4 regions of the Kitasatospora sp. NPDC002543 genome follow, and region 3 is predicted to be linked to each of the others. Evidence: riboswitches for the same ligand, from Rfam matches in the RefSeq annotation. Region 3 holds a riboswitch; each other region holds the start of a gene.
The links. A riboswitch is a leader RNA that binds a small molecule or an ion and turns the genes downstream of it on or off. The one in region 3 is predicted to bind cyclic di-AMP.
Positions count from the first base shown of each region.

Region 1: linked by a shared signal. The riboswitch ahead of ACWD4P_RS17525 (M23 family metallopeptidase) and the one ahead of ACWD4P_RS16235 (NlpC/P60 family protein) in region 3 are both predicted to bind cyclic di-AMP.
Region 2: linked by a shared signal. The riboswitch ahead of ACWD4P_RS02160 (transglycosylase family protein) and the one ahead of ACWD4P_RS16235 (NlpC/P60 family protein) in region 3 are both predicted to bind cyclic di-AMP.
Region 4: linked by a shared signal. The riboswitch ahead of ACWD4P_RS10085 (M23 family metallopeptidase) and the one ahead of ACWD4P_RS16235 (NlpC/P60 family protein) in region 3 are both predicted to bind cyclic di-AMP.

Region 1 covers NZ_JBSFWR010000036.1:43,719-47,921, reverse strand. Annotated here, with positions in the region: gene ACWD4P_RS17535 (GNAT family N-acetyltransferase) at 1-326, opposite strand, end outside; gene ACWD4P_RS17530 (hypothetical protein) at 369-1,244, shown strand; gene ACWD4P_RS17525 (M23 family metallopeptidase) at 1,309-2,157, opposite strand; cyclic di-AMP (ydaO/yuaA leader) riboswitch at 2,170-2,328, opposite strand; gene ACWD4P_RS17520 (YiaA/YiaB family inner membrane protein) at 2,524-2,814, shown strand; gene ACWD4P_RS17515 (alpha/beta fold hydrolase) at 2,972-3,853, shown strand; gene ACWD4P_RS17510 (TetR/AcrR family transcriptional regulator) at 3,929-4,203, shown strand, end outside.
Region 2 covers NZ_JBSFWR010000003.1:13,948-18,150, reverse strand. Annotated here, with positions in the region: gene ACWD4P_RS02165 (hypothetical protein) at 1-110, opposite strand, end outside; gene ACWD4P_RS02160 (transglycosylase family protein) at 393-1,748, opposite strand; cyclic di-AMP (ydaO/yuaA leader) riboswitch at 1,735-1,905, opposite strand; gene ACWD4P_RS02155 (hypothetical protein) at 2,366-3,325, opposite strand; gene ACWD4P_RS02150 (DUF397 domain-containing protein) at 3,884-4,147, shown strand.
Region 3 covers NZ_JBSFWR010000032.1:55,548-59,750, forward strand. Annotated here, with positions in the region: gene ACWD4P_RS16225 (NYN domain-containing protein) at 1-248, shown strand, start outside; gene ACWD4P_RS16230 (C40 family peptidase) at 448-1,485, shown strand; cyclic di-AMP (ydaO/yuaA leader) riboswitch at 1,824-1,977, shown strand; gene ACWD4P_RS16235 (NlpC/P60 family protein) at 1,988-3,133, shown strand; gene ACWD4P_RS16240 (NlpC/P60 family protein) at 3,362-4,203, shown strand, end outside.
Region 4 covers NZ_JBSFWR010000016.1:47,999-52,201, forward strand. Annotated here, with positions in the region: gene purB (adenylosuccinate lyase) at 1-164, shown strand, start outside; gene ACWD4P_RS10080 (MFS transporter) at 183-1,667, opposite strand; cyclic di-AMP (ydaO/yuaA leader) riboswitch at 2,081-2,218, shown strand; gene ACWD4P_RS10085 (M23 family metallopeptidase) at 2,221-3,195, shown strand; gene ACWD4P_RS10090 (APC family permease) at 3,543-4,203, shown strand, end outside.

The sequences.
Region 1 (4,203 bases), on a different contig from region 3:
CCGCGGGCCAGCACGCACCCGATCCCGGCGGCGCGGTGTCCTTCGAGGGTGAGCGAGGCCTGCCCGATCGGCGTCGCGTCGTCCGGCTCCCCGGCGTCGGCGAGCCTGGTGACGGCGAGCCGGTAGGTGTCCCGCTCCTCGGCCATCGCCTCCTCCAGGTACAGCTCGATCTGGTCGGCGCAGTCCTCCCGGCCGCTCGGCCCGAAGGGCAGGTGGCGGGTGACCTCCGGGTCGCCGAACAGCGCGTGCAGCGCGTCCACGTCCTCCTCGGTGTGGTGGTACTCGCGGACGGCCAGTCGCGGGCCGGTGAGTCGTACGGGGACCATGGCTGCCGACCCTATCCCCGCCCGGCGGCTACCGTTCGGACTATGAACGACGAAGACCTGCGGCTCGCCCCGCGCACCAAGGCCGCCGACCTGCTCGCCTGGGCGGCCGAGCAGGGCCGCGCGCCGGTGGCCGAGGGGCCGCTGCGCGCGGTGCTGGCGCTGCTGGAGCTGGGCGAGGGCAGGATGCACGACGGCTGGCCCGAACTGACCTCCGGCGCGGTGGAGCACCTGCTGTACGAGCGCCTCCACCTGTACGTCCAACCCGCGCCCGAGGAGGACCCGCTCGCCTACGGCGACGCCGTCCGGCTGCTGGTCGACCACCAGCGGGCGGCCCGGCGGCTGAACGCCAAGCGCCAGGAGCGGCTGCACGCGGAGGCCGAGTGGCAGGGCGAGGTCGCGGCCGGGCTGCTGCGCCGCGCCGACCTGGTGACCTGGCCCCGGCTGTACGCGCTGCTGCTGCACGCGTACGGGGTGGACGTGACGGACGGGGCGGCGGTGCGGGACTGGCTGGCCGGCTTCGGGGAGCTCCCGGAGGAGGAGCGGCTGGCCGCGTTCGAGGCGCTGGCTCCGGCCGGCTGGCTGGACGAGCCGGACGAGCAGGGCTGGGGCCCGGGCCGGGTGCTGTCGGTCGGCATGGCCACGGACGGCGCGCGGCGGCTGCTGGAGCAGGGCCTGATGCGGCGCAGCTACCGCAACCTGGCCGAGCTGACCGCGCTGGGCCGGCCGATGCCGGACGAACTGGCCGGGGACTTCGGGCGGTTCGAGGAGGCGGCGGTCGACGCGGCGCTCGACCTGCTCGGCGGGTGGACGGTGCCGGGACTGCCGCGGCTGCTGGTGACGGAGTTCCCGGAGCTGGCGCCGGAGCCCGGCCCGGAGGAGATCGAGGCGTACCTGGCGCAGCTGCCCGCCGAGGAGTGAGTGGCCGCGCGGGAAGCCCCCGGGCCGGTGCCGCGGCTCCGGCTCGGGGGCTTCCGCGGGTGCGTCAGGGGTTGAGGCCGCGCTGCTGGAGCCAGGGCTCCGGGTCGACCGGGGCACCGCCGCCGGGGCGGACCTCCATGTGCAGGTGCGGGCCGGTGACGTTGCCGGTCGCGCCGACCTTGCCGATCTGCTGGCCGGCGGCGACCTTGCCGGAGCCCTTGGTGATCGCGGAGAGGTGGCAGTACCAGATCTCGGTGCCGTCGGGCAGGGTCTCGACGATCCGGTAGCCGTACGAGCCGGCCCAGCCGGCCGAGGTGATGGTGCCCTGGCCGAGCGCGTGGACCGGGGTGCCGGTGTCGGCGGCGAAGTCCAGGCCGGTGTGCAGGTTGGCCCAGTAGCGGGCGCTCTGTCCGTAGTGGGCGGAGAGCCGGTAGTCGTCCACGGGGAGGACGAGCGCGGCGGCCTTGGCCCGTTCGGCCTCCTCGGCGGCGCGCTTGGCCTCGGCCTCCTTGGCGGCGGCCTTGGCCTCGGCCTCCTGCGCGGCCTGGAGCCGGGCGGTCTCCTCGGCGGCGGTGCGCTGGCTGTCGGCCTGGCTCTGGATGCGGGCGGCGAGCGCGAGGCCGGGGTCCGCGGAGAGGGCGAGCGGGGTCTCGTCCGGGGCCTCGATGGCGGGGGCGGCGGCCGGGGTCGCCGAGGCGAAGCCGGTGGCGCCCAGGGTGGCGGCCACGGCGGTGACGCCGAGCAGCGGGGAGGCTCCGCGGGTCTGACGCGGCATCCGGTGGCGGTTGGTCTCGGCCTCCGCGGCGAAGTCGTCCGGGCCGAAGGGCTCGGGTCCGTCCGTGCCGGGGTGGTCGAGGAGCTGGGTACCGGCTGCGGGGCCGACCGGGTGTGCCGGGGTGTGCGTCGACGCCACGGAGGCGCGCTCCTTTCCTTCCTTCGCGCCTACCGGGTTAGCTGACGGGTTCGGAGCAGGAAGGTCTCCTACGGCCGGGCCGGAGCCCCGCCGATTCACCCCAAGGAACGTGGTTCCCCGGCTCCCTGACCTGCCCGGGGGCCGGTCGTCGGGATTAGGCGACGGCGCACGGTGCCGTCTGGTTACGGCGTTGACAACCGCGCTGCGTTATCAAACGTTAATCCTAGGAGGCTCTGATTCCAAGCCATCCGTTCGGAGCAGCCCGCGGACAGATGATCGGACGTCAACGAACGGCCCCTCATGCACGGCCCCATCTGAGTACCCATACTCATGTGCGGTCCGATCCGACGGCCGCATCCTGACGCCATGAGCGCACCGATGCAGAGCCGCACCACGTCCGCGTACTACATCCAGTCCGTCCTGTCCTTCGCCCTGTCGGGCACCGCACTCGCCGCCGGGATCGCCTACCTGCCGGTCGGCGGGTGGACCCGGGCCTTCCTGGGGATCGGACTCCTCTACACCGTCACCTCCGCGTTCACGCTGGCGAAGGTGATCCGGGACCGGCAGGAGTCGAACGAGATGGTCACCCGGGTGGACCAGGCCCGGCTGGAGAAGCTGCTCAGCGAGCACGACCCGTTCAAGGTCGAGGGGGTCTGACCGCTCCGCGCCCCCGCACCGCACCGCCCCCGCACGGCACCGCCCCCTCCTCCCGCGCCCCCCTCGCCCCGTCCACTCCTCCCCCGTCCGCTCCCCGCCCCGTCCGCTCCGGTGCGCCGCCGACCGCTTGACGGCTAAGGCTATTAGCCTTAGCTTTATGGCTATCGGCGGCACCGCCGATGCCCCGCACCGGCGGCCCGAGGAGGACCCCGTGAACGGCACCACCACCCCGACCACCCAGTACCTGACCGTCCCCGGAGGCCGGATCGCCTTCGACGACACCCGGCACGGCGAGGGCACCCCCGTGGTCCTGCTGCCGGGCATGCTCGACAGCCGGGCCGCGTACCGGCACCTGCGCCCGCTGCTCACCGCCGCCGGCCACCGGGTCGTCACCATGGACCTGCGGGGCTTCGGCGAGTCCTCGATCGCCTGGGACGACTACGGCCCGGCCGCCATCGCCGGCGACGTCCTCGCCCTGCTCGACCACCTCGGCATCGAGCGCGCCGTCCTCGCCGGGAACTCCTACACCGGGGCGACCGTCGTCAGGGCCGCCGGGGACGCGCCCGAGCGGGTCGCCGGGATCGTCCTGATCGACGCCTTCGTCGAGAACCCGCCGCCGGGCGCCCTGATGCGCGGCGCCATGGGCCTGCTGGGCGCGGCCCTCGTGCACTGGCCGGCCTCCTGGGGCTTCTACCTGCGCCGGATGGCCTTCCCCGGCGCCAAGCCCGCCGACTTCGACGCGTACGTGGACGGGCTGGTCGCCGCGCTGCGCACCCCGGGGCGCAAGGCGGCCACCCGCGGGTACGTCCACGGCGACTCGGCGCCGGTCGGCTGGACGGCCGCGGTGCGGTGCCCGGCGCTGGTCGTCATGGGCGACAAGGACCCCGACTTCCCGAAGCCGGAGCTGGTCGCCGACCGGCAGGCCGCCGCACTCGGCGCCCGGAAGGCGATGATCGAGGGGTCCGGGCACTACCCGATGGCCGACAACCCGGCGGCCACCGCGGACGCCCTGCTGCCGTTCCTCGCCGAACTCGGCTGAGCCCGCGGGCCCCTGCCCGGCCGCACCCCGCCCGACCCGTCCGCCCGATCCCATCCGTACGGAGAGCCCGAACCCATGCCCCGCGTAGGACTGACCCCCGACCAGGTCGTCGACCACGCCCTCACCCTCATCGACGAGCAGGGCCCCGAGGCCCTCACCCTGGCGGCCGTCGCCGCCCGGGCCGGGGTCGCCACCCCCTCGCTGTACAAGCACGTCAGCGGCGGCCTCGCCGAACTGCGGCGGCTGATCGCCGTCCGGGTCACCGGGGACCTGGCCGACCGGCTCGCCGAGGCGGCCGTCGGGCGCGGCGGGGACGACGCCGTGGCCGCGGTGCTGCGCGCCTACCACGC
Region 2 (4,203 bases), on a different contig from region 3:
AGGTAGTCGCGCAGGACCAGTTCGACGGCGTCCTGGGGGCTCTTGGTGCCGGAGAGCATCATCGCGTCGATCGCGAGGTTCGCGTCGAGCGTGACGGTGACCTGGGCCATGTGACTCCTCCTCGGGTGCAGAGCAGCAGCATGCCCGCTGGGGCGGGGATCCACCACGGGACAGGGCGGAACCGCCGGAGGAGAGCCCGGAACCGTCGGCGGGAACGCCGGAACCCCCGGGGAGAGCGACCAGACTCTCCCCGGGGGTGGCGGATGGTCAGCGTGGGGATGACGGCCGACGGCCGACGGCTGACAGCTGACAGATGATGAAATCTGTCAGCTGTTATCCGTCAGCCGTCATTCGTCATTCGTCGTCCGAACGCCGTCGTCCGTGCGCCGTCCTCAGACCCGGCCGGCGAAGTCCGGGGCCCAGTTGGCGATGCTCTGCTCGCGGACGCCCGAGCTCGGGTTGGCGGCCTCGACGTACTTGCCGTTGCCGACGTAGATCGCGACGTGGTAGACGCCGGAGTCCTTGCCGTTGTTGGACCAGAACAGCAGGTCGCCCGGCTGGAGGCTGTCCAGCGAGACGTGGGTGCTGGCCGCGGCCTGGTCGGCGGCGACGCGCGGGACGGAGATGCCCGCGGCGCGCAGCGCGGCCTGGGTCAGGCCGGAGCAGTCCCAGCCGCCGTTGCCGGTGCCGCCGTAGACGTACGCCTGACCGACCTTCGACTCGGCGAAGGAGACCGCGGCGGCCATGCTGCCGGTGGCAGCCGGAGCCTGGGTCTGGGTCTGGGTCTGCGGAGCGGGCTTGGCGGCCGGCTTGGCGGCCGGGGCCTGGGCCTGCGCGGTCGGCTGGGCGTTCACGGCACCGCCGTTCGCGGACTGACCGGACTTCTGCGAGCGGTCGAACCAGGTGAAGTCCGAGCCGGACTTGCCGGTGGAGGACGGGGCGGCCTGGGCCTGGCCGTTGCCGCCGAAGGACAGCTGCTGGCCCGGGTAGATGGTGTCCGGGCCCTCGGTCAGGGTGCCGCGGTTGAGCTCGTAGAGCCGCTGCCAGCCGCCCTGCACCTGGTGCTGGTCGGCGATGGCGGACAGCCAGTCGCCCTGGACCACGGTGTAGTCGGCGCCCTGGGCCTGCTGCGGGCCCTTCTTGACCCAGTCGCTCCGGTTGCCCGTGGCGGCGTTGCCCGTGGCGGCCTGCGCGCCGTCCTGGGCGGGCGCGGCGGGCTTCGCGGCGGGGGCCTGGGGCTGCGCCGGCTTGGCGGCGGGCTTCGCCGCCGGAGCCGCCGGGGCGGCCGGCTTGGCGCTCTGCGCGGGCTTGGTGGCGGTCGAGCCCGCCGAGGTGTCGACGGAGGCGGCGGCGCCTCCCTTGGTGAGGCCGGCCTGGACCGAGCACACCGGCCAGGCGCCGGGGCCCTGCGAGGCGAGGACCTTCTCGGCGACGGAGATCTGCTGGTCCTTGGTGGCCAGGTCGGCGCGCGCCGCGAAGGCGGTGCCGCCGAAGGCGGACCAGGTGCTGGAGGTGAACTGGAGCCCGCCGTAGAAGCCGTTGCCGGTGTTGATGGCCCAGTTGCCGCCGCTCTCGCACTGGGCGACCTTGTCCCAGGTGGCGACGGAGGCGGCCGAGGCGGTGCCCGACGTGAGGCAGGGGACGGTGAGGCCGACGCCCGCGACGCCGAGGGCGGCGATCACGCGGCGGGTGCGGCTGGACAGGCGAGTGCCGTTGGTGGGCAGCATGAAGACGCGGTCCTCTCCCACGCCTGCGAGGTGAGCTGTCGGATTCGGGCTGGAGTTGCCCGGCCGCGCTGTGGGCGCGGCTTCACCCCTAGCCCTGGACCGTTCCGAAGACCGGTCCGGGGCGACTTACCTGTGGGTCCCCCGCTCCTGCCGTGGTGCGTTTTCGCGTTTCCAGGACATCCGACGGCAGGACTCGGCGTTGCGGATGAACCGGGTTCGTGTGGTCACGAACGGGGAGCACGTTAATCAGACTCAAGTTCAAACTGCAAACCACTGTGATGTGCATCACGGTTTAGTGGGAACTGCCAAAATCGCCGTCCATCAAGATCGAAAATGATCGTTTTCAAGCAATGTCATTGCGGAAGTCAACAACTGGCTGTGCCTCAGGAGCGGCGTGACGATGTGTCGAATCGTGGAGTCGCGCACGCCGGGAGGTGGGGGAGCGGTCGCGATCCGCGCGCTCGGATCCGCGCTCCCTTTTTCCTTTCAAATGGCTCCAGAAAGGCCAGAACGGACATTTCGCTTCGACGGCTCCGCGACTTCCGCACTTGACGGGACGTGCGGGAGGGCAAGCCGAAGGGCCCGGAACGGAAGCCGTTCCGGGCCCTTCGGTGCGCGCGGGCGGCGCGCGGTGTCGACTACTGCCCGAGGGGGCCCTCGGCGGCCGCGTGGGCGCCGCGAGCGCCCTCCGGGGCCCCCTCGGCCCCGGAGGCGGCCGCTGCCTCCGCCTCGGCCCGCGCCAGGTCCTCCGGGGACGGCGCGGGCAGGGCGGCCAGGTAGGTGGAGGCGATCAGCTGGCCGACCGACGGGTACGCGCCCAGCGGCGCGGCCGACGGGCAGCCGGTCTCCTCGGCCGCGGTGGCGAGCAGCTCGGAGTCCGCCTCCGGACCGATCACCAGCGGGGCCAGCGCCGGGCGCTGCGAGCCGGTCTCCTTGAGGTGGTTGACGGCCGCGGCCACCGAGCCGGGCACGTCGAGCGCGGCGGCGACGACCGGTACGGCCAGCCGCGCGGCCAGCAGCACGCCGGTGATGCCGGCCGCGGCGGCCGCGTCCTCGCCGCCGACGGTGGTCAGCACCACGCCGTCCGCGGCGGTCGCGATGGCGAACAGCCGGGCGCGGTCGGCCCGGGCCAGCCCGGCCTCGGACAGGCGGACGTGCACGGCCTCGGCCAGCAGCGGGTGCGGGCCCAGCGGGTCGGTGACGGGCGCGCCGTACTCGGCGGCGAGCGCGTGAAGCTCGGTCAGGAAGGTGTGCGGACCGGGCACCAGCGGCACCAGGACGGGCGTCGGAAGCCCCGCCTCGGCGGCCATGGCCAGCAGCTCGGCGACGGTGCGGTCCTCGCCGTCCACGCCCTCGGGGCCGTTGCCGGGGAGGTAGCCGACCGCGGTCCGGACGCCGTTCTGCTCGGTGCGGACGATCGAGAGCAACTCCTCGACGACCGAGCGGGACTCGGGCCCGGCGGTCGCGGGCACGGCGAGCACCAGGGCCGGGGCGCCGGCCGGGATCTCGGGGCGCTCGGGACGACGGTGGCGCCCCCGCGCACGGGAGCCTGGAGTGCGGACGGGCAGTGGCGCGCCCGGGATGGCTGCGGTGCTCATGCCGGAGATCGTAGGACATCGGCCCGTCCGGCTTGCAGTCGGCTGCCGTACGGGTTTCGCGCGGTCATGGTGCGGAGCCGGTGCGTCTGCGGCACGGCTCCGGGCGCTTTGCCTACAATCCGGACATTCTTCGCCCAACCTCCGTGCGATCACCGGCGCTTGCCCGGACGTCGTCGGAGGGGGCGGGCGTTGCATCCGGGGCGCGTGAGATGTCTCACAGCATGAGGTCGGCCTGACGGAGGGTCACAGGCGTGCGACTCCCGGCATTCGAAGATCAACATTCAGCGGGGAGATGCTCACGGCCGGTTATCGCGGGCTCGACGATTCATCGGCTATGTCCGTTTACGTACCGTCAGGAGAAGGGCCCGTGAAGAGTTCGCGGCTGAGGGTAAAAGGCCTCGTGCACCTGCAATGTCCCGTGCTGATGCACGTGCACTGCGGCTATCATCGCGTCAAGTGAGGCGTTGTGCCGGACCGGTACGGGGCCGGTCCGTTCGTTTCGGCGGCGCCGGGGGCGCCGCGCAGGACGACAACTCCGGAGCTCTTCGGGAGATTTATATGCACGACTCGCAGGACAAGCACGGCTCGTACGAGACCTACAACGGGATGGCCGCCACCGACCTCCAGGGGGTGGTCTGGCAGAAGAGCCTGCACAGCAACTCCCAGGGCAACTGCGTCGAGTTCGCGGCCCTGCCGGGCGGCGACGTGGCGATGCGCAACTCGCGGTTCCCGGACGGTCCCGCGCTGATCTACACCCGGGCCGAGATCGCCGCCCTGCTGCTGGGGGCGAAGGACGGGGAGTTCGACCACCTGGCGGTCTGACCGACCGTCGTGCTCCACCATCGGGGGGCCGTCGTGGGTGCCGACACCACGACGGC
Region 3 (4,203 bases):
CCTGCGTCTTCGACGGGCAGGACCTGGACGTCCCGGTGATCATGGCGCCACCGCGCGGGGTCCGGGTGCGGTTCAGCCGGACCGGCGAGACGGCCGACGAGCTGATCCGCCGTCTGGTGCGGGCCGAGCCGCAGGGCCGTCCGGTGGTCGTGGTCTCCACCGACCGGGAGGTCGCGGAGGGCGTGCGGAAGGCGGGCGCGCGCCCCGTGGCATCGGTGCTGCTGCTCAATCGGCTGGCCCGGCCGTGACCTCGGCCCGGGCCTCATGATGCCTGGTCAGAGGGGATTCCGGGGCGTTGTGCGGGTCCGGTGAAGTCAGTGTGGGGAGTGAGGTTCACGCCTTCGGGGGAGTGGCAGAACGGATAGATCTTCACTAGTGTCTGGCGTCAAACCTATTTTCCGGAATCTCATCCCATCAGGTGAGTCCGATGGAGAAGGAGCCGGTCCCTTGGCCTCCCACCGCCGTCCCAAGCAGCCGAGCCGCGCACGGATCTCCGTGCTCACCGCCGCCGCTGCGACCGCGGTCGCCCTCTCCGCCCAGGTGGCCGCGCACGCCGCGCCGCAGCCGAACAAGACCGACGTCAAGGCGCAGATCGACCAGCTCCAGGAGGAGCAGGAGCAGGCGGCCGAGAAGTACAACGGCGCCAAGGAGCGGGCCGACCAGCTGCGCAAGCAGTCCGACCAGCTGCAGGACCAGGTGGCCCGCAGCCAGGAGCAGATGACCCAGCTCCAGGGCGGCCTCGCCGAGGTGGCGGGTGAGCAGTACCGCGCCGGCGGCATCGACCCGTCCGTCCAGCTGATGCTCTCCTCCGACCCGTCCGGCTACCTGGAGAAGGCCTCCACCGTCCAGCAGGCCAGCACCAGTCAGGCCGAGGCGCTCAAGGGCCTGCTGGACCAGCAGCGCCGGCTGGACCAGGAGAAGACCGAGGCGGCCGCCGTGCTGGCCTCGCTGGACACCACCACCAAGGACCTGAACCAGGCCAAGGCGGACGTCAACACCAAGCTGAAGGCCGCCCAGGACCTGCTGAACTCGCTGAGCGCCTCCGACCGCGCCGCGCTGAAGGCCCAGCAGGCGCAGGACGACCGCGCCTCGCGCGGCGCCGACCGGGTCGACCTCGGCAGCCTGCCGCAGGCCAGCGGCTACGCGGCCGTGGCGCTGTCCAAGGCGATGAGCAAGCAGGGTTCGCCGTACGTCTGGGGCGCCACCGGGTCGACCACCTTCGACTGCTCGGGCCTGATGGTCTGGTCGTACGGGCAGGCCGGCGTCTCGCTGCCGCGCACCTCGCAGGAGCAGGGCCACTACGGCACCCGGGTGCCGTCGCTGGACCAGGCCCAGCCGGGCGACCTGGTGATCTACGGCTCCGACATGCACCACGTCGGGATGTACATCGGCAACGGCATGGTGGTCCACGCGCCGCACACCGGTGACGTGGTGAAGGTGATGAAGGCCGACGCGATGCCGATCAACACCATCCGCCGGGTCTGACGGCCCGACACGCCGGAGGCCTCCGTCGGGGGGCCTGTGAAAAGCGCCACCCCTCGTGCGGGGGGTGGCGTTCGGCTTCCGCCCCTTTGTGACCACATGCTGAGAAGTGATCAGCCATGTGTGCACCAGTGGTCACCATCGGTCATTTTCACAAAGGAACTTGGGTAATCTTCTGTCTTTTTTCTGACAAGGATTTGAACGGATCACGGTTCAGTTACTAGGGTCATGCTCCGAACCACCGCACTGTCGATCGCCCAGCCAGGGTGGCGGCGGTGGTTACCGTCGAGTTCGTGAGGCAGCGGGGCAGGTCGAAACGACTGCCCGACAGGGGAGCCCAGCAATCGGGGGCGCTGCGGAGCGGAGCCGGGGAACCACGTTCCTCCGGGGTGAATCGGCGCCAGGTCGGCCGGTGGAACGGCCGTGAGGCGTCGTAGGGCATGCTTCCGGCCCGAACCCGTCAGCTCACCCGGTAGGCGGACGTAGGAAGAAGGAGTCCGCCTTCGTGGCGTCCCATCGTCGTCCCAAGCCCGCAGGCCGGGCCCGCGTCTCGATCCTGACCGGTGTCGCCGCCGCGGCCGTCGTGCTGTCCGCACAGGGCGCCCACGCCGACCCGCAGCCGACCAAGGACCAGGTCAAGGGCCAGGTCGACCAGCTCAACGAGCAGGCCGAGGTCGCGACCGAGAACTACAACGCCGCCCAGGCCAAGCAGCAGGAGCTGGAGAAGCAGGTCTCCGGGCTGCAGGACCAGGTGGCCCGTCAGCAGGCCCAGGTCACCGAGCTCCAGGGCGGACTGGCCGAGATCGCCGGCGAGCAGTACCGCAACGGGGGGATATCCCCGACCGTCCAGCTGATGTTCTCGTCCAGCCCGGACACCTTCCTCAGCCAGGCCGGCGCGCTGAACCAGGCCGGTGACACCCAGAAGGGTCAGCTGAAGGAGCTCCAGGCGCAGCAGCGCAAGCTCGACCAGGACCGCAACGAGGCCCAGGGCAAGCTCGCCGAGCTGGAGTCGACCACCCAGCAGCTGAAGGCCGCCAAGGAGGACGTCCAGGGCAAGCTGAAGGCGGCCCAGGACCTGCTCAACACGCTGACCGAGCAGGAGCGCCAGGCGCTGCGCCAGGCCGAGGAGAAGGCCGCGGCCGACGCCAAGACCAAGGCCGACGCCGCCGCCGCGCAGCAGGCGCAGGCCGACCGCGCCTCGCGCGACAACAGCCGCAGCGACCTGTCGGGCGGCTCGTCGGGCTCGTCCGCCTCGACCGGCTCGACCGCCTCCTCCCCGGTGAAGGTGGCCCCGGGCAGCTCGCGCGGTGCCGCCGCCCTCTCGGCCGCCGCGTCCAAGATCGGCAGCCCGTACGTCTGGGGCGCCACCGGCCCCGGCTCCTTCGACTGCTCCGGCCTGATGGTCTGGGCGTTCAACCAGGCCGGCGTGTCGCTGCCGCGCACCTCCCAGGCGCAGGCCTCGGCCGGCACCCGGATCGGTACGGACCTCTCCCAGGCCCAGCCCGGCGACCTGCTGATCTTCTACGGGGACGCCCACCACGTCGGCATCTACGCTGGCAACGGCCAGGTGCTGCACGCGCCCCGCACCGGGACGAACGTGCGCTACGAGGCGGTCACCAACATGCCGCTGACCTCCATCGTGCGGGTCTGATCCCCGCTCGAACGCCTCCGGGCCCGGCCTTCCCCAGGGAAGGCCGGGCCTGCGGCTTTTCCGGCGGGCCGATCTGATGTCCGATTGGCGGTCGAATATTCGGGTTCGGAAGGGTTTGGAATCGGTTGCCCTGACTCGCTAACGTCTGCCACCGGACTCCCCGCTCGACGGCCGCCCGTCGTGGTGCGGCGGCGGGGGCCGCGCCGCAGGATTGGAGCCGCTGCCGCCATGCCCGTGCACCGCCGTTCCCAACTGCTCGCCCGGGCGCTGGTGCTGACCGCGGCCGCCGCCACCACGCTGGGCGTGGCCGCCGGAGGCCGTGCCCAGGCCGCCCCCGGCAGCCCGGACCCGGCCGACCGTCAGGACGTCAAGACGCAGGTGGAGCAGCTGTACGACGAGGCCGAGCAGGCGTCCGAGAAGTTCAACGCGGCGCAGGAGGCCCAGCGGCGGCTCCAGGGCGAGACCACGATCCTCCAGGGCGAGATCGCCGTGGCCCAGGACCAGCTCAACGAGCTGCGCGGCGACCTGGCGACGGTGGCCGGCGCCGAGTACCGCGGCGGCGGGATGACCCAGACCGCCCAGCTCATCCTCTCGCCCGACCCGGAGGGCTACCTGGCCCGCGCCCGCACCCAGGGCCAGGCCGCCGTGCGCCAGCAGGAGACCGTGCACGAGCTGGTCACCCGGCAGCGCCGGCTCGACCAGCGCCGCACCGAGGCGGCCGACAAGCTCGCCGAGCTGGACCTGACCCGTCGTTCGCTCGCCGACACCAAGCAGGAGATCCAGCAGCGGCTGGCCAGGGCGCAGAAGCTGCTGAACGGCCTGGGCCCCGCCGAACGGGCCCGGATCACGGCCCAGGACGCCCGGGACGCCGAGCAGCGCGCCACCCGGGGCACCGACCGGCTGGACCTCGGCACCGCCCCGCCGGCCTCCGAGCGCGGCGCCGCCGCGCTGGCCGCCGCGGTGCGGATGATCGGCTCCCCGTACGTCTACGGGGCCACCGGACCGCACGCGTTCGACTGCTCCGGTCTGATGTACTACAGCTGGCGGCAGGCCGGAGTGACCCTGCCGCG
Region 4 (4,203 bases), on a different contig from region 3:
AGCGGATCCCGCTGGACCGGGCCGGGCTGGACGCGCTGCTGGCCGACAAGCTGTCCTTCACCGGCGCGGCCGGTGCCCAGGTCGCGGAGGTCGTCCGCCAGGTGGAGGCCGTCGCGGCCGCCTACCCGGACGCCGCCAAGTACGCGCCGGCCGACATTCTCTGACGTGTCGTCAGGCCCTCGTCAGGCCTGAGCCGAGGGCCCTGCCGCCGGACCGGTGGCGGGTCCCTCGCGCGTCGTGGGGACGTGGCCCGGGTCCAGCGGCGGAGCGGTGGGGCCGCACGGCCAGTCGCAGTTCGGCTCGGCCACCGGCTGCGCCGCCTCGGGGGCCAGGACGTTGCCCCGTACGGTCGCGGCGGCGATCAGCCCGCCGGCCGCCAGCAGACCGGCGCAGATCAGCATCGCGGTGTGGAAGGCCGAGTCGACCGAGGAGGGCACCCGGTAGGCGTCGCCGCTCAGCCCGGCCAGCGCCGGCAGGGCGGCCACCGCGAGCAGGCCGGCCGCGCGGGCGGCGGCGTTGTTGACCCCGCTGGCGATGCCCGCGTGCCGGACCTCGACGGCGGCCAGCACCGTCGCCGTCAGCGGCGCGACCAGCAGTGTCATCCCGCAGCCCATCACCGCGACGGCGGGCAGCACGTCCACCCAGTACGAGGAGTCGGGGCCGATGCGCAGCATCAGCAGCACCCCGGCGGCGCACAGCAGCGGGCCGACGGTCAGCGGGACACGCGGGCCGATCCGCTTGCCGAGGCGTCCGGCGCGCGCGGACAGCGTCAGCATCAGCACGGTGATCGGCACCAGGGCGAAGCCCGAGACCAGCGGCGAGAAGCCGGACACGATCTGGAGCTGCACCACCAGGAGGAAGAAGACGCCGCTGAACGCCGCGTACACGCACAGGGTGACCAGGTTCACCGCGGTGAACAGCCGGGAGGAGAACAGCCCCAGCGGCAGCATCGGTTCGGGGGCGCGGCGCTCGACCGCCACGAAGGCGGCGCCGAGCGCCAGCCCCAGCACCCCGCTGACCCAGACGGCGGGGGACAGGCCCTCGCCGGCCGCGGTCAGCGCGTAGGTGACCGCGCCGAGGGCGAGGGCGGCGAGCACGGCGCCGAGCACGTCGAAGCGACCGGAGGCGGCCTCGTCCCGGCTCTCCGGCACCGACCGGGTGGTGACGGCGATCACGGCGGCGGCCAGCGGCAGGTTCAGCAGGAAGATCCAGCGCCAGCCGGGGCCGTCCACCAGCCAGCCGCCGAGGAAGGGGCCGACCGCGGCCGACACCCCGCCGAGGCCGGACCAGAGGCCGACCGCCGCCGAGCGGTCGTCGGGGTGGAAGACGGCCTGGAGCATGGCGAGCGAGCCGGGGGTGAGCAGCGCCCCGCCGATGCCCTGCACGGCGCGGGCGGCGATCAGCACGTGGATGTTCGGCGCTGCGGCGCAGGCCGCGGAGGCGACGGCGAACCAGACCACACCGATCAGGAAGACCTTGCGCCGCCCGTACCGGTCGCCGAGCGCGCCGCCGAGCAGGATCAGGCCCGCCAGGGTGAGCAGATAGGAGTTCAGCGTCCACTGCAGGGACGCCAGGGAGGCGCCGAGGTCGGCGCCGATCCGGGGCAGGGCGACGTTCACCACGGTGCCGTCGAGCATCGCCATGCTGGAGCCGAGCACCGTTGCCATCAGTACCCAGCGGCCCTGCGCGGTGCCCAAGCGCAGGGTGCCGGCCTCGGAGGTGGTCACGGGCGAATCCTGCGCTGCCGGGGCGCGAGTGACAAGGGTCACCGGTGGGTGTGTTGGGGGTGGGCGGTGCGTGAGCGGGCGGCTGCGCAGTGTCGGCGATCTCGGCGCAGGGTCGTGGATCAGTGGCGCGGGGTGAATGGATTGTGTACGTATCGTGGGCCTGGGCCTGCGGAGGGTCACCGGGGCAGGGGGGATCGTTGCGTTTTCAAAGATCGACATTGCTTCACCCGAACGGATGGGTTTTAGTTCAGCGACCGCCCGGCCAGTCCGGACGGATCCGCCGGGTGGAACGCCGAGTCCTGCCGCTGCCCGGTGGTTCGAAACGAACTCTGTACGGCAGGAGCGGGGGACCCACAGGTAAGTCGCCGGACCGGAGTTCGCGCCTCAGGGCGCGGGCGTCCAGGACCGGCTAGGGGTGAAGCCGCACACGCGGCCGGGCAACTCCAGCCCGAACCCGACAGCTCACCTCGCAGGCGTCGGAGAGGAAACTTCCATGCCTGCACAGGCTCGTCGTATCGCCCTGCCCCGCGCCGCCCGCATCGGCATCGCCACCGCCGTGACCGGTGTCTCCTTCGCCCTCCCGCTCGTGACCGCGATGAGCGCCCAGGCCCACACCGCCCCGGCCGCGGCCGCCGCCGCCGCCAAGCCGGCCGCGCAGGCCCCCGCCCCGGCCCAGGCCGCCGCGCAGGAGAGCTACCGCGTCGTCGGCGGCGACACCCTGTCCAAGATCGCCGACGCCCGGAACGTCGAGGGCGGCTGGCACGCGCTGTACGAGCGGAACCGCTCGGTCGTCGGCGCCGACCCGAACCTGATCTTCCCGGGCCAGCAGCTCGCGCTGCCGGGCCATGCCGGCGCTCCGGCCAAGCCGGCCGCTCCGGCGAAGCCCGCCACGCCGGCGAAGCCCGCCGCTCCGGCGGCTCCGGCGACCCAGGCCGCCAAGCCGCAGGCCCAGGTCCAGGTGCAGACCGAGGCCGCCAAGCCGTCCGCGCAGCTCCAGACCCAGCTCCAGGTCGCCACGCCGGCCCAGGCCGTGACCGCCACTCCGGTCGCCGCCGCCACCTCCGGCTTCGTCGCCCCGCTGGCCAACCCGAGGCTCGGCACCGCCTACGGCGTGGCCGGCTCGATGTGGGCCTCCGGCCACCACACCGGCCAGGACTTCGTCGCCTCCACCGGCACCCCGCTGCGCGCGATCGCCAACGGCGTCGTGGTCAAGGCCGGCAACGGCGGCGCCTACGGCAACGAGGTCGAGATCAAGCTCGCCGACGGCCACTACGCCGAGTACGCGCACCTCTCCTCGATCGGTGTGAGGATCGGTCAGACCGTCACCGCCGGCCAGCAGATCGGCCTCTCCGGCGCCACCGGCAACGTGACCGGCCCGCACCTGCACTTCGAGATCCGCAACGGCTCGGAGTACGGCTCGGACATCAACCCGGTCGCCTACCTGCGCGCGCACGGCGTCGCGCTCTGACCCCGAGAGCTCCGGGGTACCAGGAACCACCGCTGCTGCGGGCGAACCGATCGCCCGGGATGGTCATGTCGGGTGACCGCTCGACCGGGTGATCGCCGCACGGCGGACATGGGCGCGGGACACGCCCAGGCCGGCCCGGCCGCACGAGGACCTCCTCGTGCGGCCGGGCCGGCCGCTTTCGTTCCCGGGGCCGCCCGGGGTGTTCCAGCGGTCGAACGAAGCGTCAACTCCGGCGCACTGCCGGGTGATCGGCTGAAGCGCCGGGCTCCTGCGGGGCGCCATGCTGGCGGGCGGTCAGCGCCCGGCCGGTCCGGCGGTGGGGCGGGTCAGTGAGGCGAGGAGGCCGGATGGCGGTCCGGAGCGGGGGCGTGGCGGGGGAGACGGCCGGACGGGAGCGGCTCGGCCCGGGCGGCGTCGACCGGTTGAAGGCGGACTCGGTCGGCCTGGTCGGGGTGGTGTTCATGGCGCTCGCCACCGCCGCCCCGATCACCGCGATGACCGGCAACCTGCCGATCATCGTCGGGCAGGGCAACGGGGCCGGCGCGCCCGCCGCGTACATCGTGGCGACGGTGGTGCTGACGGTGTTCTCGGTCGGCTACGTGGCGATGGCCCGTCACATCACCGCGGCCGGCGCGTTCTACGGCTACGTCTCGCACGGACTGGGCCGGGTGGTCGGGATGGCGGCCGGGCTGCTCGCGGTGCTCGCGTACGTCGTCACCGAGGCCTCGGCCCTCGGCTTCTTCGCGTACTCGCTGCGCGGGCTGGTCCGTTCCCAACTGGGGGTGGAGCTGGGCTGGGGCTGGTACGCGCTGTTCGGGGCGGCGGTGATCGGGGTGATGGCCTGGTTCGACCTGCACCTGACGGCCAGGGTGCTCGGGGTCGCGCTGGTGCTGGAGATCGGGGTGCTGAGCGCGGTGTCGTTCGCGGTGCTGTTCTCCGGCGGCGGTCCGGACGGGATCGCGGTGGCCGCCGTGAACCCGCTGAACGCGCTGAAGGGGGTGGGGAGTT